Regions from separate parts of the Pseudarthrobacter sp. RHLT3-21 genome, predicted to be linked through region 1. Evidence: riboswitches for the same ligand, from Rfam matches in the RefSeq annotation. Region 1 holds a riboswitch; each other region holds the start of a gene.
The links. Region 1 has a riboswitch for S-adenosylmethionine ahead of AC50YA_RS00985 (aminotransferase class V-fold PLP-dependent enzyme). Riboswitches for the same ligand answer to the same signal wherever they lie in the genome.
Positions count from the first base shown of each region.

Region 2: another riboswitch for S-adenosylmethionine. It lies ahead of metX (homoserine O-acetyltransferase MetX); the one in region 1 lies ahead of AC50YA_RS00985 (aminotransferase class V-fold PLP-dependent enzyme).
Region 3: another riboswitch for S-adenosylmethionine. It lies ahead of AC50YA_RS12680 (DUF1737 domain-containing protein); the one in region 1 lies ahead of AC50YA_RS00985 (aminotransferase class V-fold PLP-dependent enzyme).

Region 1 is NZ_JBWZCI010000001.1:212,510-219,282, reverse strand. Features, by position in the region: gene AC50YA_RS01005 (DoxX family protein) at 1-107, shown strand, start outside; gene aroA (3-phosphoshikimate 1-carboxyvinyltransferase) at 114-1,514, shown strand; gene rsgA (ribosome small subunit-dependent GTPase A) at 1,498-2,613, shown strand; gene hisN (histidinol-phosphatase) at 2,668-3,480, shown strand; SAM riboswitch class IV at 3,639-3,752, shown strand; gene AC50YA_RS00985 (aminotransferase class V-fold PLP-dependent enzyme) at 3,788-5,227, shown strand; gene AC50YA_RS00980 (class I SAM-dependent methyltransferase) at 5,333-6,091, shown strand; gene AC50YA_RS00975 (metal-dependent transcriptional regulator) at 6,123-6,773, shown strand, end outside.
Region 2 is NZ_JBWZCI010000020.1:4,788-11,560, reverse strand. Features, by position in the region: gene AC50YA_RS17530 (LysR family transcriptional regulator) at 1-28, shown strand, start outside; gene AC50YA_RS17525 (zinc-dependent alcohol dehydrogenase family protein) at 60-1,178, opposite strand; gene AC50YA_RS17520 (MFS transporter) at 1,286-2,668, opposite strand; gene metX (homoserine O-acetyltransferase MetX) at 2,885-4,000, opposite strand; SAM riboswitch class IV at 4,014-4,128, opposite strand; gene AC50YA_RS17510 (bifunctional o-acetylhomoserine/o-acetylserine sulfhydrylase) at 4,197-5,549, opposite strand; gene AC50YA_RS17505 (VOC family protein) at 5,755-6,393, shown strand; gene AC50YA_RS17500 (CPBP family intramembrane glutamic endopeptidase) at 6,520-6,773, opposite strand, start outside.
Region 3 is NZ_JBWZCI010000010.1:41,519-48,291, forward strand. Features, by position in the region: gene AC50YA_RS12660 (glutamate--cysteine ligase 2) at 1-1,082, shown strand, start outside; gene AC50YA_RS12665 (hypothetical protein) at 1,159-1,770, opposite strand; gene AC50YA_RS12670 (O-succinylhomoserine sulfhydrylase) at 1,934-3,142, opposite strand; gene AC50YA_RS12675 (rhodanese-like domain-containing protein) at 3,139-3,552, opposite strand; gene AC50YA_RS12680 (DUF1737 domain-containing protein) at 3,549-3,806, opposite strand; SAM riboswitch class IV at 3,820-3,935, opposite strand; gene AC50YA_RS12685 (hypothetical protein) at 4,186-4,569, shown strand; gene opgC (OpgC domain-containing protein) at 4,656-6,773, shown strand, end outside.

The DNA.
Region 1 (6,773 bases):
CGGACGCCCGGAAGACTGCTGCGGGTGCCCGGAAGACCACCGGCCAAAAGCTCCACAAGGCGGACAAGGCCGTGCGCCGCGCCGTGGATCACGCAACGGGGGAGTAAGGACGGATGACCGGTTCCACCCCGCCCGCAGCCACGGACTCCCACATCTCCACCGACACCGTTCCGCACTGGCCGGCACCCTTCGCCAGCAGGCCCATCAATGCCACCGTCACGGTGCCTGGTTCAAAGTCCCTGACCAACAGGTTCCTGGTCCTGGCCGCGCTGGCTGACGGGCCGTCCCGTCTCCGCGCACCCCTGCATTCCAGGGACTCCGCACTGATGATCGAGGCCCTCCGTCAGCTGGGAGCCACCATCACGGAAGTGCCCGGCGACGGCGCCTTCGGGCCGGACCTTGAGGTCACGCCCCTGAGCCAGGAGGCGCCGTCGTCGACGACGCACATCGATTGCGGCCTCGCCGGAACAGTGATGCGTTTTGTTCCGCCGCTGGCGGCACTGCGCAACGGCGTGAGCGTGTTCGACGGCGACCCCCACGCCCGGAAGCGTCCGATGGGCACCATCATCGAGGCCCTGAAGGCTCTCGGGGTGGCCCTGACCGCGGACGACGGCGGGACCCCCTCGTCGCTGCCGTTCACCGTTGAAGGCACCGGGGAAGTCCGGGGCGGCCACCTGGTGATCGACGCCAGCGCGTCATCCCAGTTCGTCTCGGCCCTCCTGCTGGTCGGCGCCCGGTTCACCGAGGGGCTCCACTTGGAGCATGTGGGCAAACCGGTGCCGAGCCTGGACCACATCAACATGACCGTGGCCGTACTTCGCGGCGTCGGCGTGGCAGTGGACGATTCTGTACCGAACCACTGGGTGGTGGCACCCGGTCCCATCCGCGCCTTTGATCAGCGCATTGAGCAGGACCTCTCCAACGCCGGCCCGTTTTTGGCAGCAGCGTTGGCCTCCGGCGGCACCGTCCGCATCCCGGACTGGCCCACCGGCACCACGCAGGTGGGAGATCTCTGGCGCAGCATCCTGGCGGAGATGGGCGCGGACGTCAGCCTGGCTGACGGGGTCCTGACCGTCATCGGCGGGCCAGAGATCATGGGTGCGGTTTTTGACGAAACCAGCGAACTCGCCCCCACCGTGGCGGCCCTCTGCGCCCTGGCCAGCGGACCTTCACGGCTGACGGGCATCGCGCACCTTCGCGGCCACGAAACGGACCGGCTGGCCGCGCTGGTCACCGAAATCAACCGCCTCGGCGGCGACGCGGAAGAGACCAGCGACGGCCTGGTGATCCGCCCGGCAAAGCTGCACGCCGGCGTCGTCCACAGCTACGCGGACCACCGGATGGCCACCGCGGGCGCCATCCTCGGCCTCGCAGTTCCGGGCATCGAGGTCCAGGACATCGCCACCACGGCTAAGACCATGCCGGAATTCCCGCAGATGTGGGCCGACATGCTGGCCCAGGGTGCGCCCGCCAATGACGCCACGGAAGGTCCCACTGGTGGCACGCAGCACTGATTCCTGGGACGAGTCCGATGTCCGGATCCGACCCAGCAAAAAGGGCTCCCGGCCGCGCACGAAGGACCGCCCCAGCCACGACGACGCCGTCACGGGCCGCATCATCACCGTGGACCGCGGCCGGTACACCGCCGTCGTCGGTGAGGACTCGGGCGACGAGCGGATCATTATCGCCGCGCGGGCCCGCGAACTGCGCCGCTCCCCCGTGGTGGCCGGCGACTTCGTCTCCCTTGTAGGCGATGTCTCCGGGGAGCCCGACACCCTGGCCCGCCTGGTCCGGATCCAGGACCGCAGGACCCTGCTGCGCCGCAGCGCCGATGACACGGATCCGATCGAACGTGCGGTGGTTGCCAACGCCGATCAGCTGGTGGTGGTGGTGGCCGCCGCGAACCCGGAGCCGCGCACCGGCTTCATTGACCGCGCCCTGGTGGCCGCTTACGACGCCGGCATTGAGCCGCTGCTGCTCGTCACCAAGGCAGATGTCAAGGATCCCGCGGAACTGTTGTCCAACTACGAACACCTGGACTTCCCGGTGATCATCAGCCGCACGTCGGACTCCGAGGCCTCCGGTATCGATGCCCGCTCCGATGACGGCCTCTCGGCCCGTTTGGACAGTGATGCAGTTTCGCAGCTCCGCGCATACCTTGAGGGCAAGGTCTCGGTGATGCTGGGGCATTCCGGCGTGGGCAAATCCACCATGGTCAACGCGCTCACGGGGGCCGAACGGGCTACCGGTGGCGTGAACGCGGTGACCGGTCGCGGCCGCCACACGTCGTCGTCGGCCCTTGCCCTGAAACTGACCGGAGCTCCCGCCGGAAGCTGGATCATCGATACTCCCGGCATCCGCTCGTTTGGCCTGGCCCATGTGGACCCGGACCGGATCCTGCGCTCCTTCCCGGACCTGGAGCCGGGCACGGATGCCTGCGAGCGTGGCTGCAAGCACAACACCGCGGCCGTCAACTGCGGAGTGGATGCCTGGGTGACGGCCGGCCACGCGGGCCCCACCGGCCCGTCCCGGCTCGCGTCGCTGCGGCGGCTGCTGGGTACTGATCCCCGACTGGTGGGCCAGGAAACCAAGGAACTGGGCAGCATCGGCTAGCGGCGGAACGCCGACGTCCCCAACCCCGCGGCCCTGAGACGGTAGTTTGGAACCATGATCCAACCCGCTTCGAGCTACAACGATGACCTGCGCCTTGCCCATGTGCTGGCCGATTCCGTGGATGACCAGACCATGAGCCGCTTCAAAGCACTGGACCTCCACATCGAGACCAAGCCGGACCTGACGCCGGTCACGGACGCGGACAAGTCCGCAGAGGAAGCCATCCGGGGCCAGCTCTCCCGCTCGCGTCCCCGGGACGCCGTGCTGGGCGAGGAATTCGGCAGCTCCGGCCACGGCTCCCGCCGCTGGATCATTGATCCCATCGACGGCACCAAGAACTTTGTCCGCGGTGTCCCCGTTTGGGCCACACTGATCGCCCTCGTGGACGAAGGCGAACCCGTGGTGGGAGTGGTCAGCGCGCCGGCACTGGGCAAGCGCTGGTGGGCCGCCAAGGGTTCCGGCGCGTACATGGGCAAGTCCCTCGCCGCCGCAACCCGGCTCCGGGTCTCGAACGTCGCTAAACTTTCGGATGCCTCGTTGTCCTACTCCAGCCTGGGCGGCTGGAAGGAACGCGGCAACCTGGATGAGTTCCTGGGCCTGACCGAGGACGTGTGGCGGACGCGCGCCTACGGCGATTTCTGGTCCTACTGCATGGTGGCCGAAGGTTCCGTGGACATCGCCTGCGAGCCGGAACTGAACCTGTACGACATGGCTGCCCTGGTGCCCATCGTGGTGGAAGCCGGCGGCCGGTTCACCTCCCTGGAGGGCCAGGACGGACCGTTCGGCGGCAACGCCCTGGCCACGAACTCCATCCTGCACTCAGAGGTCCTTAAGCGGCTGAACCCGGACCTGGACGATCTTCTGTAGGCACTTCTACCGAATTATCGACGGCGGGCGCCTCCTCAAGTGGGGCGCCCGCCGTCGTATCTTCGACAAATGTGCCATTCCTCAAACTCGCGTAACAAAGCCCTTAACATTGGGCCGGGCTTCCTTCTTGCCGCGGCCCATGTTCTACGCTCTTAACAGGTCACGAGTGCCAGCGCTAAACCCCGGTTTGCTGGCCGGCAACCCTCCATTCGCGGTGGGGTGCCCCGGGTGACGACCAGGCCGGTCCGGAACGGACACGGCAAGCGCGGATTCCCGGTACCGGGAGTCCTTTAAGAGTGAGGTCTCCGTGACTACTGCCACAGTCTCCCCCAACACTGTTTCTCCCAACAATGCCGCCCCCGCCAACGCCGCTTCGCTGTTCAGCGATGCCGCCGCCATCGCCGGGCGCCCCCTTTCCGCCGTCACCGGCGCGGAAATCCAGGCCCCGCTGATCCAGGGCGGTCATGTCCGCTATGCAAACCTGGACTACGGCGCATCCGCTCCCGCCCTCTCCGTGGTGTCCGCCTATCTCAACGAGATCCTGCCGTTCTACGCAAGCGTCCACCGCGGCGCCGGCTACGCGTCGCAGATCAGCACCTCCGTCTACGAGAACGCCCGGGACATCGTGCGCGACTTTGTGGGCGGGCGCCCGGACGACTCCGTCATCTTCACGCGGAACACCACCGACTCATTGAACCTGCTGGCGGGTTGCCTGCCAGCGACGGACGGGCGGCCGAATGGCGATGTCCTCTACCTGGACATCGAACACCACGCCAACCTCCTGCCCTGGCAGGGGGGCCCGCACCGGAGCGTCGTCGCCGCGGACACAATCGCAGGTACCATCGAGGTCCTCCGCGCCGAACTTGAGCAGGGCAACGTCAGCCTGCTCGCCGTCACGGGGGCGTCCAACGTCACCGGCGAGATCCTCCCGATCAGGGCCTTGGCCGCACTGGCCCATGAGTACGGCGCGCGGATCGTGGTGGACGCCGCGCAGCTCGCGCCGCACCGGCGCATCAGTATCAGCGCCGACGACGTCGACTACCTCGCCTTCTCCGGCCACAAGCTCTACGCACCCTTCGGCTCCGGGGTCCTGGTGGGCCGCGCCGACTGGCTCGACGCCGGAACTCCCCACCTGGCCGGCGGCGGCGCCGTTCGCGAGGCAAAGCTCGACGGCGTCAGCTGGGCCACCGGTCCGGCCCGGCATGAGGGCGGCTCCCCCAACGTCCTGGGCGCGGCCACCTTGGCCCGCGCCACCCAGGTCATCGCGTCCCTGGACCAGGACCGCTGGCATGCCCATGAGGCAGCTATCAGGTCATTCCTGGTAGACGGGCTCGGGAAGATCGACGGCGTCACCGTGCACCAGATCTTCTCGGACACGGACGCCGAGACCGGCACCATCGGCGTGGTGAACTTCTCCGTGGCAGGGTATGACGCCGGGCTGGTGGCTGCCTACCTGTCTGCCGAGCACGGCGTTGGCCTGCGGGATGGCCGCTTCTGCGCGCACCCGCTGCTCAAGCGCCTCGGCCTCCCCTCCGGTTCGCTGCGGGCCAGCTTCGGTGTGGGCTCCCGGTTGGAGGACGCCCAGCGGCTCCTTGCAGGCCTGGAACAGCTGCGCCGGAGCGGCCTGGGCTGGGACTACGTGGTGGACGCGGGCCGCTGGGTTCCGGCCAACGACACCCGCACGTACCCGCACTGGGCGCCCAACACGCCGGGCACCGCCGGCGCCGCCCCGTGCCTTGACGACTGACCGACGACTGACTGACCCGTTCCTCACCTGGCGGCTGCCCACCCGGCGGCGGCGCATACGGTAAATTCGAAGGATACCGACGGGCACAGTTGAAGGAGGCCGCACGTGGCACGGGGTGGCCCCAGGCTTGAGCACGGACGCCGCATGGAACTCGGACAGAGTTTCCAGGACGGCGGCGAACATTACCAGCGTGTACGGCCTGGCTACCCTGCCGAATCAGCGGACTGGCTGATCCCTGCCGGGGCCAGGGACGCTGCGGACGTGGGTGCCGGGACCGGCAAGTTCACCGCCCTGCTGCTTGAACGCGCGCTGGCGGTTTCCGCCGTGGACCCGTCGCAGGACATGCTTGGACAGCTGCAGGCCCACTACCCGGCGGCCGCAGCGACCCAAGGGACCGCAGAGGCCACCGGCCTCGCGGACTCCTCGTTCGACGTCGTGAGCGTTGCGCAGGCCTGGCATTGGTGCGATCCGCTGCCGGCGAGCACCGAGCTGGCGCGGATCCTGCGGCCCGGCGGAACCCTGGGGCTGATCTGGAACCAGCTGGACACGTCCGTTCCGTGGGTCCACCGGTTGTCCCGCATCATGCACGCGGGCGACGTCTACAAGCCCGGGTTCCGCCCGGTGGTCGGGCCGGAGTTTGAAGGCCTCGAAAGCCATGTGACGCGGTGGGAAGACAGCCTCAGTACGGCGGACATCATGGAACTGACGAAGTCCCGCAGCTACTACCTGCGCGCCGGCGAAGCCACCCGCAGCAAGGTCCTGGCCAACCTGGACTGGTACCTGCACGAGCTTCTGGGGCACGCCGTGGAAGAGGACATCAGCCTGCCGTACCTGACGCTGACGTGGCGGGCCACGAAGGCGTGACGGGCGCGGACCACCGGGTAGGCTTGGAGGCGTGAAGACCAGCGCGCCCTCCTCCTCGATCGAGGACTACGTCAAGGTCATCTACGGCTTCACGGAGTGGCAGGACAAACCGATCACGTCTTCCCAGCTCGCGCAGCGCCTGGGGGTGGCCAATTCCTCGGTCTCGGAGATGGTCCGAAAACTCAAGGACCAGGGCCTGGTGGACCACAAGCCATACAGCGCCATCACCCTGACGGACTCCGGGGTCCGGCTGGCATTGTCCATGGTGCGCCGGCACCGGCTCATTGAGACCTACCTCGTGCAGGAGCTCGGCTACAGCTGGGACGAAGTCCATGACGAAGCCGAACTGCTGGAGCACGCGGTGTCGGACACGTTTATTGAGCGCATGGCGGCGAAACTCGGCAACCCGCAACGTGATCCGCACGGTGACCCGATCCCCGCCGCGGACGGCACGGTGCTGCTGCCGGAGGCCCATCTCCTCGGCGGACTCGATCCCGGGCACACCGGCAGGATCACCCGGATCAGCGACGAGAATCCGGATCTGCTGCGGTATCTTTCCGCCGAGGAAATCGATCTCGATGCCGAGGTGGAGGTAGTGGGCCGCAAGCCGTTCGGCGGCGCGCTGATGGTGCGGATCAACAACGGGGGCCGGAAGCGGGACTACGATCTCGCGGATGAAGTC
Region 2 (6,773 bases), on a different contig from region 1:
CGAACGCCAGGAACTGCTGGCAGGCTGACAGGGCACCATTCCCCGGCGGGCGCCGGCCGCTACGCCTGGAACAGCCGCCGGACCACCTGACCGTTGGCGAGGGCATCAAGGCCCTCATTGATTTCGGTCAACGGTTTGGTGTCCGTGTGCAGCAGCTCCACCGGCAGCTTTCCCTGCCTCCAGTAATTGAGGAAAAGCGGAATATCGCGTTCCGGCACGGCGTCGCCCATATAGGAACCCAGCAGGCGCTTGCCCGCCCCGGCGAACTGCAGGGCCGGGACGGTCAGCTTCGCGGATGGGTGCGGCAGGCCCACGGATACCACCGCACCCCCTCGTGTCACGAGCTCCAGGCACGAGGCAATCACCCGGGCTGAGCCCACGGCTTCGATGGCAACGTCCACACCGTCCCCCGTGGCCCGGGCAATCAGTGAGGCGGCCTCCTCGGGGGTGCCTGCGGCTGTGGCGCCACAGCCGCGGGCCAGTTGGTGCTTGCCCGTATTCGGGTCAATGGCGATCACGGCCGACGCGCCGGCGACGGCCGCAGCCATCACCGCGGACAGCCCCACGGCTCCCAGCCCGAAGACTGCCACGGACTGCCCGGCCGTCACCGCAGCCGTGTTAAGCACGGCGCCCATTCCAGTGAGCACCGCGCACCCGAACATGGCCGCCACAGTGTCCGGGACGTCGTCGTCAATAGCCACCACGGACTCGCGCGCCACCACGGCATAGTCGGCGAAGGCCGAGACGCCCAGATGGTGGTTGATCCGCCCGCCCTCCGGGGTGCGGAGCAAGGCATCGCCGTGCAGCAGGTCGCCGGAGCTGTTGACTTCGGCGGCGCGGTGGCAGAGCGCGGGCCGGCCGGCGGAGCAGGCCCGGCACTTCCCACAGCTCGGCACAAAAACAAGCACCACGTGGTCCCCCGCTTTGATGTCCTTAACGCCCTCGCCCACGGCGTCGACGCGGCCTACTGCCTCATGCCCCAGTGCCATGGGGAGGGGCCGGACGCGGGAGCCGTCCACGACGGACAGGTCGGAGTGGCAGAGGCTGGAGTACTTGATGGTGACGCCCAGTTCACCGGCACGGGGTTCGGGACGGTCCAGCTCCTGCACCACCAGGGGCTTTGCGTCGGTGTAGCTGGTGCCGGGCGGGACGGTGGAGTAAAGAACTGCTGCTCGCATGGAAGTTCCTGACCTTCGGGGTAAAGGGGCTGGCGTGCTGCTGCCCGGACCTGCATGCGCGGGTCCGGGCAGCAGCTATGCGCTGGTGTTGCCGCGTCCTGGCGGGCCTACTTCCTGGCGGCCGCCAGGAGATCGGCGGTGCCCTGGGCGTCAGCGGCGTCGACGTCGTGCAATGAGATGCCGCGGGTTTCCTTAAGGAAGAACACGGAGACCGCTGTCACGATGCAGGCAGCCAGCAGGTAGAGAGCCACCGGAGTGGAGGATCCGAAGCTGGCCAGGAGCGAGCTGGCGATGATCGGTGCCAGCGAACCTGCCACAATCGACGTCACCTGGTAGCCGAGCGAAACGCCCGAATACCGCATCCGGGTGGGGAACATCTCCGCCATGATTGACGGCTGTCCCGCGTACATCAGTGCGTGAAAAAGCAGGCCGATGGTGATCGCGGCCAGGATGACGAGGTCGTTGGCGGTGTCCATCATCGGGAAAGCGAAGAAGCCCCAGGTTCCACCGAGGACCGCACCGGCGATGTACACAGGCCGGCGGCCAAAAGCATCGGACATCTTGCCGACGAGCGGGACAGCGCATAAGTGGATGAAGTGCGCCACCAGCAGGAGCAGCAGGATCCGGGAGGTGTCCGTCTCGACCACAACTTTGAGGTAGGTGATGGAGAACGTGACCACGAGGTAATAGAGGATGTTCTCCGCGAACCGCAGGCCCATGGCCGTAAAGACGCCCCGGGGGTAGCGGCGGAAGACTTCCCCGACGCCGTAGCCCTTCTTCTCGACAGTGACTTCCTTACGCGCCTCCAGGAATATCGGTGCGTCCTGGACCTTGGTGCGGATGTAGTAGCCGATCACCACGATCACGGCAGAGAGCCAGAACGCCACCCGCCAGCCCCAGCCGAGGAAGTCAGCGGAAGAGAGGGTGGAGGACAAGGTGAACAACACGCCCGTGGCAAGGAGGTTGCCCATCGGGACGGCAGACTGTGGCCAGCTTGACCAGAATCCGCGCGACTTGTTCGGGCTGTGTTCGGCCACGAGAAGAACCGCGCCTCCCCATTCACCGCCGACAGCGAAGCCCTGCACGAAGCGCAGGAGCACGAGCAACGCCGGCGCCCAGTAGCCGATCTGCGCGAAGCTGGGCAGGCAGCCCATCAGGAAAGTGGAGACGCCCACCAGGATGATGCTCAGCTGCAGGAGCTGCTTCCGGCCGAACTTGTCACCGAAGTGTCCGAAGACAATCCCGCCGATGGGTCTGGCGACGAATCCCACCGCATACGTGACAAACGCTGCAATGATGCCATCCAGTTCCGTTCCGGAATTGGGGAAGAACATTTTGCCAAAGACCAGGGTGGCTGCGGAGGCGTAGAGAAAAAACTCGTACCACTCAACCACGGTGCCGGCCATGGAAGCCGTGACGACTTTTTTCAGGCCTGAGGTCTTGACATCGGTTTCCACTGCTCGCCTTGCGGCGGAGTTATCCGTGCTCATGCGTGAACTCCTTCGGCGTCTCCATCGACACCACTGGGGACCAGACGTTGGCGGCCATGCATGACGTTCACCACGACGCGCCGGGTCCCACGAGTATGGACTGGCGACGGGTCATGCTCAACGACGAAAAGCGCAGAACCTATCTGCATTTATGCACATGTGCCCTGTCCGGCTCTATCCGGGCTGGGTTCCGGCTCTGTCCCGGCCCTGTCCGGCTCAGTCGGCGAGATGCCGCCGGAGCTGGGCGCCGAGCTGGCCGATCTCGGTCAGGAAACCGTCGTGGCCGATCGGAGCCGCAATAACGTGGACGTCCACGTCGCCCGGGAGCGCGTCAGCCAGCTCACGGGACTGCGACGGGAAGTACAGCCGGTCACTATCCACGGCGGCCACGAAGAACCTGGCGGTGGCACGGCCCAAGGCCTCATTCAGCGAGCCCCGCCCGCGGCAGACATCGTGGCTCATCAGGGCGTCGGTGATGGCGATGTAGCTGTTGGCATCAAAGCGCCGCACCAGTTTTTGGCCCTGGTGGTCCAGGTAGCTTTCCACCTGGTAGCGGCCCCGCTCCCCCAGCGCCGCCGCCTGGAACGGCGATTCCGGGTGCTGGGCCGACCGGCCGAAGCGGCCATCGAATTCCTCTGCGGAGCGGTAGGTGATGTGCGCAATGCGCCGGGCCAGGGCCAGGCCGTCCTCCGGCAGCGGACCGCCGTAGTAGTCGCCGTCGTTGAAATTGGTGTCCTGGCGGATGGCGAGCGTCTGCGCCTGGGCGAACGCGATCTGTTCGGCCGTGCTGGCGGCACCGATCGAGATGACGGCGCAACGCTGTACACGTTCCGGGTAGGTGACCGCCCATTCCAGGGCCCGTGCGCCGCCCATGGAGCCGCCCAGCACGGCATACCAGCTCGGGATGCCCAGCTGGTCAGCCAGCCTGGCCTCAGCCGCTGTTGTATCCCGCAGTGTCACCAGAGGAAAACGGGACCCCCACGGCGTGCCGTCCGGGGCAACCGAGGACGGCCCGGTGGAGCCGTAGCAGCCGCCCACAATGTTGATGGAGACCACAAAGAACCGGTCCGTGTCCACCGGCGCCCCGGGTCCGGCCAGCTGTTCCCACCAGCCGGGCTCGTCACTATCGCCCCGTGTCACGTGCGTGCTGCCGGTCAGGGCATGCTCAATCAGGACGGCGTTGGAGCCGTCCGCGTTGAGGGTGCCCCACGTTTCATAGCCGAGGGTGACATCCGGGAGGTACCCGCCGGCCTCGAGCTCGAGGCCACCAATGCTGGCGTAACGGACCACACCGTTACCGGGGGCTGCAGTTCGGGAAATCGTAATCGTCATGGCAAGGACCTTTTCTACGCGCTTGCCCACCGTCAATTGACCGGCAGGCCAGGTCCTCACCCGGGGCACCCCGCCGCGAAAGAGGGTTGCCGGCCAGCAAGCCGGGGCTGTCGCTGGCACTCATGACCTGCTTCGAGTGTACGAACAGCCCCGGTCCATTGCTAAGCGTGTGACTGGTTGTGACTTTGCGGGGGCCTTACTTCCCCTGGCCTGCCGCGTCTTTGTTAGGCTCCGCCGCGCCCTTGGCCGCCCGGAAGCCGGCTTCAAGGTCGGCGAGGATGTCATCGATGTGTTCGATGCCCACGGACAGGCGGACCAGTCCCGGAGTGACCCCGGCGATGGCCTGCTGCTCGGGCGAGAGCTGGCTGTGCGTGGTTGATGCCGGGTGGATCACCAGTGAACGGACGTCCCCGATGTTGGCCACATGGGAGTGCAGCTCCAGGGCATCCACGAAGCGCTTCCCGGCCTCTGCGCCGCCGGCCAGGTTGAACGCGACCACCGCACCGGTGCCTTTGGGGCCGTATTTGCGGCCGCGCTCGTACCACGGGCTGGAGGGCAGCCCGGCATAGGCGACGGATTCGACGTCGTCCCTTGCCTCAAGCCACTCCGCGACGTTGACGGCATTGGCCACGTGCCGTTCCACCCGCAGGCTCAGCGTCTCCAGGCCCTGGGCGATGAGGAAGGCGTTGAAGGGTGACACTGCCGAGCCGAGGTCGCGCAGCAGCTGGACGCGGGCCTTGAGGATGTAGGACAGGTTGGCGCCGAGGGCTCCGCCGGCCCCAAGGTCACGGGCGTAGACCAGCCCGTTGTAGGTGGGGTCCGGGGTGTTGAAGCCCGGGAACCGTTCCGGGTCCGCGCCGAAGTCGAAGTTACCCGAGTCCACAATCACCCCGGCAATGGCAGATCCGTGCCCGCCGAGATACTTGGTGGCGGAGTGGACCACAATGTCCGCGCCCCATTCGAGCGGGCGGATGAGGTACGGCGTGGAGAGGGTGTTATCCACAACGAGGGGCACGCCGGCGTCGTGGGCGGTCCGGGACACACCCTCGATGTCCAGCACGTCCTGGCGGGGGTTGGAGACCACTTCGGCGAAGAAGAGCTTGGTATTGGGCTGGACAGCATCGCGCCAATGGTCCAGGTTGTCCGGGTCAGCCACAAACGTGACGGAGATGCCGAACTTCTTGAGGGTGTGCGCCAGGAGGTTATACGTCCCGCCGTACAGGCTGGGGCTGGCTACGACGTGGTCACCGGCCTCGGCAATGTTCAGGATGGCAAAGGTTTCAGCGGCCTGTCCCGAACTCAGCAGCAGCGCAGCGAGTCCGCCCTCCAGGCTGGCAATCCGCTGTTCAACAGCGTCCTGCGTGGGGTTGCCGATGCGGGTGTAGATCGGCGCGAGCTCTGCGAGGGCAAACCGGTTGGCGGCGCTTTCAGCGCTCGGGAAGACGAACGACGTCGTCTGGTAAATGGGGAGCGCCCGGGCGCCGGTGGCGCTGTCCGGTTCCTGGCCAGCGTGGATCTGGCGGGTTTCGAAAGACCATCCGTTCGACATTCAATGCTCCTTGACGTGGTGTGGCACTGCTCGGTTGCGTTCAGTGTAGGAAGACTTCCCGGACGGGAACAGGATTGTGACGAACGTGGTCAGTCGGCGGCTTCTTCTCCTACATTCAGGGCGGAATGTCCACTCGTGACGCAACAGGAATCCGGTAAGGCTACCCTTAGCTGAGAGCCGGATCACAAAGTGCCAAGATGATGGCATGCGCATGGATCACGTCTCTTACGCCTGTGAACAAGATGGCCTCGTTGCCACCACCGAACGTATTTCGTCCGCCCTCGGCGTTGAAGCCGTGAAGGGTGGAGTGCACCCCCGGTTTGGAACCCGGAACATGATTATTCCCCTCGCCGGCCACAAATACCTGGAAGTTGTGGAGGTCCTGAACCACCCGGCATCGGACAAGGCTCCCTTCGGGCAGGCTGTCCGGGCGCGGTCCGAGGCCGGCGGCGGCTGGATGGGCTGGTGCGTCGAAGTGGACGACCTCGCTCCGTTCGAAGACCGCCTGGGCCGTGCTGCCGTGAACGGCAACCGCAAGTTCCCGGACGGCCGTGAGCTGGTCTGGAAGCAGATCGGCATCCTGGGCCTGATCGCGGACCCGCAGGTCCCGTACATGCTCAAGTGGGAGGGCGACCCCGCCCTGCACCCGTCCAACGCCTATGAGAGCAACGTCAAGATGAGCTGCCTGACCATAGCCGGTTCCGCCGCACGCGTGACGGAATGGCTGGGTGAACCCGTCGAGAAGCCGCTGGAGGATGTGGCCGTTGACTGGGTGGCTCCGCATGGAACCCCTGGCATCCTGTCCGTGACCTTCGAAACCGCTACGGGCGCAGTCACCATCTGATTGCACGTTCAATAGCTTCGGCCGCCATCAGCGGGTGCCAATGATGCCACCCACCGATGGCGGCCGAATCCCTTTAAGGCCGGGCCTGCTTCACTGCGCCTGTGACGCACGGGAACCACGGCTGACCTACCCCAGGCCCACAGCCCGGCCAAAGAGGCTGAAGCCAACGAAGGCCACGAAGTCCAGCAGCGCATGCGCGATGACCAGCGGCATAACCCGTTTGGTCCTGGTGTAAAGCCAGGCGAACACCACACCCATCACTGCGTTGCCGATGAACGGCCCGAAGCCTTGGTACAGGTGGTAGCTGCCGCGGAGCATCGAGCTCGTGAAGATGGCCAGGGGCATGCTCCAGCCGAACTTGCCGAAGCGGTCCAGGAGAT
Region 3 (6,773 bases), on a different contig from region 1:
TGAAGCTTGAGCAGATCGAGACCCAGACCCGTCCGTGCCTGGAGTACGAGGAACTGCTCCGGCAAATCCGGCGGGGCCGCGTCCTGGCGGATCAGGCTGCGCGGAAGCACGGCGCCCGGGTGGCTGCCTTGGCAACATCGCCCATGACATCCACCAGCCACACCACCCCGAACCCGCGGTATGCGACCATGCAGGAACGCTTCGGACTGACCGTCCACGAACAGCTGACGTGCGGCTTCCACGTCCACACCTACATTGAATCTCCGGAAGAGGGCGTCGCCGTCCTGGACAGGATCCGGGACAAGCTGGCAGTTCTCACGGCCATCAGCGCAAACTCCCCATTCTGGAACGGCGTTGAAACCGGGTTCGAGAGCTACCGGACGCAGGCATGGAACCGCTGGCCGACGTCGGGTCCGTCCGCTATTTTCACCACCCTGTCCACGTACCGGCGGGTGGTGACACGGCTGCTGGACAGCGGGGTGCTGCTGGACGAGGGCATGATCTACTTCGATGCGCGCCTGTCCCGGAACCACCCCACCGTCGAAGTCCGCGTGGCCGATGTCTGTCTGCGGGCCGAGGATGCGGCACTGATTGGCGTGCTGGTCCGGGCCTTGGTGGAATCGGCCAGCCGGGAGTGGCGGGAAGGCGTGGAACCCGCTCCCGTTCCCACGGTCCTGTTGCGCATGGCCGCCTGGCAGGCCAGCAACTGCGGGCTGCGCGGCCACCTACTGGACTTCGGCAGCTTCCGGCCGGCACCGGCGGAGGAAGTTGTGGAAGCGCTGGTGGATTACCTTGAGCCCGTGCTGGCCGAACAGGAGGAGCTGGACCTGGTCCGGAACGGCGTCCGGGACATCCTGGCGCAGGGGACCGGCTCGGAGCTGCAGCGCCAGGTGCGGGATGCGGCAATGGAGGAAACAGGGTGCGACGACGGCGGGCTGGGTGCCGTCGTCGCGCACGCCGTGCGGACCACCATGCGCGGGTCTGGCGGTGCTGACGGTGCGGACACCGACGCCGACGCTGACCCCGACAGCGATGCCGGACCGAAAGCTGTGCCGGTGCTGCTGCGGGTGCGCCAGTCCTGACGCACCTCGCCGAGATGGCACTTCACGGCAGTGCGCGAGTGCGCGCGAGATCAACTGCCGCGAACTGAAGCGGCGCCTAGATCTGCTCCGGACCTCCGGACAGGTCAATTGATTCTTTGTGGAAGCACAGGTAAATGCCGACGGCCTGCTCCACCAGATAGAACACGAAGGGCGGTATGTCCTTCTTGGCCATAAGAATCGCACCGAATACGGGGGCGCTTGCGGCGGCGGTCACCCCCACCCACCGATTCACGGGCGTGCGAAGCAGGGCAGTTCCGAGCGCGCCCAGCGCAGCAACATGGAGACTGGAGAAGACCAGAAACGGCCAGGCAGGGCCGCGCCGGTAAGCGAACCGCTCGAGGTCTGAGGCGCGGCCTGCGACCGTGGCAATGAACAAGGGCGCGCCGACGAGCAAGGCCGTCGCGGCAGCCGCCGGCAGCTTTTTCGAGAGGCCGGGCCGAAGCGCCTGCGCGAACGCCGCGAAGCCGAAGGGCACGGCTGCAGTGCCGGCTGCGGTCAGGAACTGCCCCGTGACCCAGATCCGTCGGGAGCGCTGCAGCATGTCCAATCGTGCTGCAGGATCCGTCGTCGTGTAGACACGCGGCACTGGGGAAATACCGATTCCCCAGACAAGCGTTCCTGCGACGACGACCGCGCCGGCATGACGATACGGATGGTTCCTGCCCATGGCTGACTCTTCTTGTCTGAGCGGCCGCACTGTCGGAGGACAAGGTGCGTATGGCCCCGAAGCTACGCTTGTACACACGAGCCGTCAACGTGTTCCCGCCTGGCTTTCATCAATGCGGTGGTGTCGGACTCGTCGAAATCACTGTGCGTATCGTGGCAGGAGGCTAGATCCGCTTGAGCGCCTGTTCCAGGTCACCGATGAGGTCCTCCACGTCCTCCAGGCCCACCGACAGCCGCACCACACCGTCGCTGAGCCCGATGGCGGCGCGGCCCTCGGGACCCATGGCGCGGTGCGTGGTGGTGGCCGGATGCGTGATGAGGGACTTGGCGTCGCCCAGGTTGTTGGAGATGTCGATGATCCGCAAGGCGTCCAACAGCGCAAAGGCGGCGTCCTTGCCCGAGCGGTCAGCCGTCGTCGCAAGTTCCAGTGTGAGGACGGTGCCGCCGGCCTTCATCTGCTTGGCGGCGAGCTGGTACTGAGGGTGTGACTTGAGCAGCGGGTACTTGACCCAGCTGACGGCCGGCTGCTGTTCAAGCCATTGGGCCAGCCGCAGCGCAGAGGCGGAGGAATGGTTCACACGCAGCGCCATGGTCTCCAGGCCCTTGGTGAGCACCCAGGCGTTGAACGCGGAGAGCGCCGGGCCGGTGTGCCGCATGAGTTGCTTGACCGGACCGTCAATGAACTCCTTGGTGCCCAGGATGGCGCCGCCCAGGACGCGTCCCTGGCCGTCGATGTGCTTGGTGCCGGAGTACACAATCACGTCCGCGCCCAGCTGGCCGCAGCGCTGCAGCAGCGGAGTGGCAAAGACATTGTCGACGACGACGGTGGCCCCGGCGGCGTGCGCCAGCTCGCTGACCGCGGCGATGTCCACGATTTCCTGCATCGGGTTGGACGGCGATTCGAAGAACACTGCGGTGGTGGGCTCCGACAGTGCAGCAGCCCACTGCTCGAGGTCCGGGCCGTCAACAAACACGGTTTCCACGCCCCAGCGCGGCAGGATCTCGTTCAGGATCACAAAGCAGGAGCCGAACAGTGAGCGCGCGGCAACCACCCGGTCCCCGGCAGCCAGCAGGGCACCCAGGGCGGTGAAGACCGCTGACATGCCCGACGCCGTCGCAAAGCACGCCTCGGTGCCTTCGAGCAGGCGGAGGCGTTCCTGGAAAGTGGCCACGGACGGGTTGCCGTACCGGGAGTAAACGAAGCGTTCGTCCTCGCCGGTGAAGGCACGCTCGGCGGCGGCAGCGGACTCGTAGACGAAGCCCGAGTTCAGGAAGACCGGCTCGGTGGTTTCCTGGAAGTTGGTGCGGTCCAGCCCTCCGCGGACCGCCTGCGTCTCGGCGCTCCAGCCGGCGGCGTCTTCGTTGAAGGTCACTTGGCTATTCCCAGGTTGGTGGGCAGGCCGCGGTTTTTCCAGCCGTTGACAGTGCGCTCGCCGTAGCGGTCCGGCTCGCCCTCGAAACCCTCCAGGACGTTGTAGGAGGTGAAACCGGCCTGCGTCGCGGCGATGGCGGCGGCTGCAGAGCGCTGGCCCGAGCGGCAGAGGAATACCAGTTCCGTGCCGTCGTCCTCCGGCGCCTGCTGCGTCAGGTCGCTAAGGAAATCCGGGTTGGGGATGCCGCCGGGGAACGTCCACGGGATGAACAGGGGATCGTTTTCGGTGGCCTTGGTGTCAGGGATACCGATGTGGGCCCATTCGCCTTCGGTGCGGACGTCCACCAGAATGGCGCCCTGCTCGAGTTTGGCCCAAGCCTCCTGTGGCGTGAGGTCGCCGGCGTAGCTCACGCGTGGCCCTCGCCGTCGAAATCGAGGTCTTCCACGGCGGAGGCGACGGCGGCGTCAGCGGTGGCGATGGCCGACGGGAGGATGAGTGCCTGCGCAACAATCACAACGCCTCCGTTGAACGTTGCGGCCGGGCTGCCGTGCAGGACATACCCTTCGGCCAGGGCAGTGGAAATCCGTTCACAGAAAGACCTGTCATCCGGCCCGGTGACAAGCCGGTACGACAGTTTCTCTTCAGGGGCGGGTGCGTCAGACACGACGGAACTCCTTCTTTCACGCTTGCAGCTCGAGTGGGTCGATATGCCGAGTATTCACCTGAGGCACCCCGCCGCGAAAGGGAGGGTTGCCGACCGGCCAGTCAGGGCTTGGCGCCGGTTCTCATTACTCCCCAAAAACGTAACACTCGCCCCGCCCCGCCGCACCGCCGCCGTCGTCATCTTCCGTAACCAACGCGTGCTTCCGTAACCCCGCCGTGCTTCCGTAACCCCGGCGCTGACGGGACAATCGGGTCATGGGAAAATTCGGGGGCCTTCGCTGACGGGCGCCTGGGCGCGCGTTTTGGCCGTGGGGCTGTGTGCCATGCCGGTACTGGTGGGGGCGACAAGCTGCCGGAACATTTTCGCGCCGCCGCCCTGCATGCCACCTGAGTTTTCCGTCTCGCCTGCCGCCGCGAAACCCGGCGACCAGGTCACCGTCAGTGCCCCAGACGCCACCTGCGATGCCCGCTACGGCGCCGACTCACGGGTCCAAGTGACGGTCACGGACGCGGCCGGCATCGCGTTGCTGGAGGAACTGGCTCCCATGTCCGACGACGGCGCGTTCACTTTTGTATTCACGGTTCCGGCCGGGTGGGCGGCCGGGAATGTCGCTGTTTCCGCCTACCCATATGGCTTGGACTGGTGCGACGATACCGGAGTGAACAACAGGGTGGCGCACGGGCCGCCGGAACTGGTCCGGGTTTCGTGTGCGGAACGGGTGGCGCCGCTGGTGGTGCTTGGACCTGAGACTAAGCAGGGCTGATCCGGACCAAAGGCTGAGGCAGATAGAGTTGGCAGAGGCACCGGCCACCGTCTTTGAAGCAGCCGTTCTTGGGGGATTACACCAGTATGCCAACAGCCACTGCACCGACCCACAATGCCAGCCATGCCGGCTCTGCCGGGCGGACCCGGCTGCGGGCCGCCGCCGTGCTCCTGCTCGCCGTCCTGCTGGCTGTGCTGGCGATGGGACTTACCGCCGGTACCGCCCGCGCCGCCAGCACAGCTCCGGAGCCGGAAAAGCCGCTGCTGGGCGCGGTCCTTGAATGGGGCGAGGATTCGGCGGCCAGCTTTGCCGAGCGGCTGGGAGCGACGCCGGCCCTGTTGGGTCATGACATTTCCATCCCCTTCCGGTCCTCGGAATCCACCGCTATCCGGCAGTTCCTGGACCAAGCTGCGGCCTTGGGCTCCCATGCCATGCTCACCGTCAAACCCACAGTTCCGCTGGAGCAGATTGATGACGCCGCGGCCCGGTCTTTTGCCGCCGAGATCACCAGGATTTTGGTGGGCTTCCGGGGCCAGGTGCTGGTCCGCTTCGCCCCGGACATGAACGGGAGCTGGCTTGACTGGGGGCAACAGCCGGCAGCCTACCGGTCCGCCTTTAGGGCAGTGGCTGCGGAGTTTAAGGAAACGAACGACGCCGGCACCGTGATGGTGTGGGAACCCTACCTTGGGCGGGACTACCCCTTTGGCCGGAACCGCAATGCCCCCGCTGCCGGCAGCGACGGCTTTGCCCTGTTGGACACCAACGGCGACGGCACCTGGGACGGCACCGACGGGGCCTATGCGCCCTACTATCCCGGGGACGATGCCGTGGAATGGGTGGGGCTGTCCGCCTACCATGACGACACCGCCGGTACGGCCGCCGTCAATACCGTGGCTGCCCCCGGGGAACTGGCTGGGATGCTGACCGGAGCCGGCAACGAGGACTTCTACGCCACGTACGTGGAGCAACGGGACAAGCCGTTCCTCCTGCAGACCGCAGCCTTCTACAGCCCCGCTGCCGGCGGCGCCGCGGAGGCCGACATCAAACGGGCCTGGTGGGATCAGACGCTCGAAGCGGCGACGTCCGGGCGGTTCGGCAAGACCGCTGCCGTGGTCTGGGACGAACGGACCAGCACCCGGGACACCGGCGTGGCCAGCATCGACTGGACCATCACGGGAAACGCCGATTTGTCTGCAGCCGCACGTGCCCGGTTGAACGCGTCCGGCCTCGTCACGGGTCCGGTCACTGAAATCGTCTCCGGCCAGGAGTACGCCCAGGCCAACACCCTGACCGGCGCGGCCGCCTGGAGCGTGGGCGCGGCCCTGCTCATCCTCCTCATCGCCCTGTGGCAGGTCCCGCGGAGGGTGACGGCCGTGGCTGCCTGGGGTTACAACGACCCGTCAAACCGGGATTCCCGCGTGGACCTGCTGCGCGGGGCAGCCATCGTGTTTGTGGTGGTGAACCATCTGGGCCTGACGTCCCTCTTCCAGCTCCTGACCCAGGAAACGGTGGGTTTCGTCTCGGGCGCGGAGCTGTTTGTGCTGTTCTCCGGTCTGGTGGTGGGTATGGTCTACGGGCCGCGGGTCAAGGACGACTTCGGCACGGTGGTGGACCTGACGTCGCGGCGGGCGGGCAAGCTCTATGTCACCGCTTTAGTGGTACTGGTGGGCATTTTCCTGGTTTCCCTGTTACCCATCTTCCAGACGGATCCCCTCACCACCTACACCGACCAGGGAACAGGTGGGGCTGGCCATGCTGCGGCCGGCCGGACCTACAACCTGTATGCCGGCATGGAATCGCTCTTTCAGTTCCCCGTACCGCCCCAGGTCCTTCCGGCCATCCTGCTCCTGCAGTTCGGGCCGTGGCAGTTCAATGTGATGGGCCTGTACGTTGTCCTGCTGCTGGTCAGCCCGCTGATCCTCGCCGCCCTGAACCGCGGCTGGACTCTGTGGGTGCTGGCGGCAACCCTGGGCGTCTACGCAGTGGGCACAGCAACCCGGACCCGGCTGCTGCCTTCGCAGTTCGAGGATTCGTTTCCGCTGCTGGTGTGGCAGGTGCTTTTTGTGATCGGCCTGGTGGCTGGTTTCCACCGGCGGAAAATCGTCGTGTGGCTCTCGGCGCACACTTGGGCGGTGGCAGCCTGCTGCGGGGCTGCCATGGTTTTCGCGTTCCTGTCGTGGGGCAACCCCTACCTTGCCAACGGG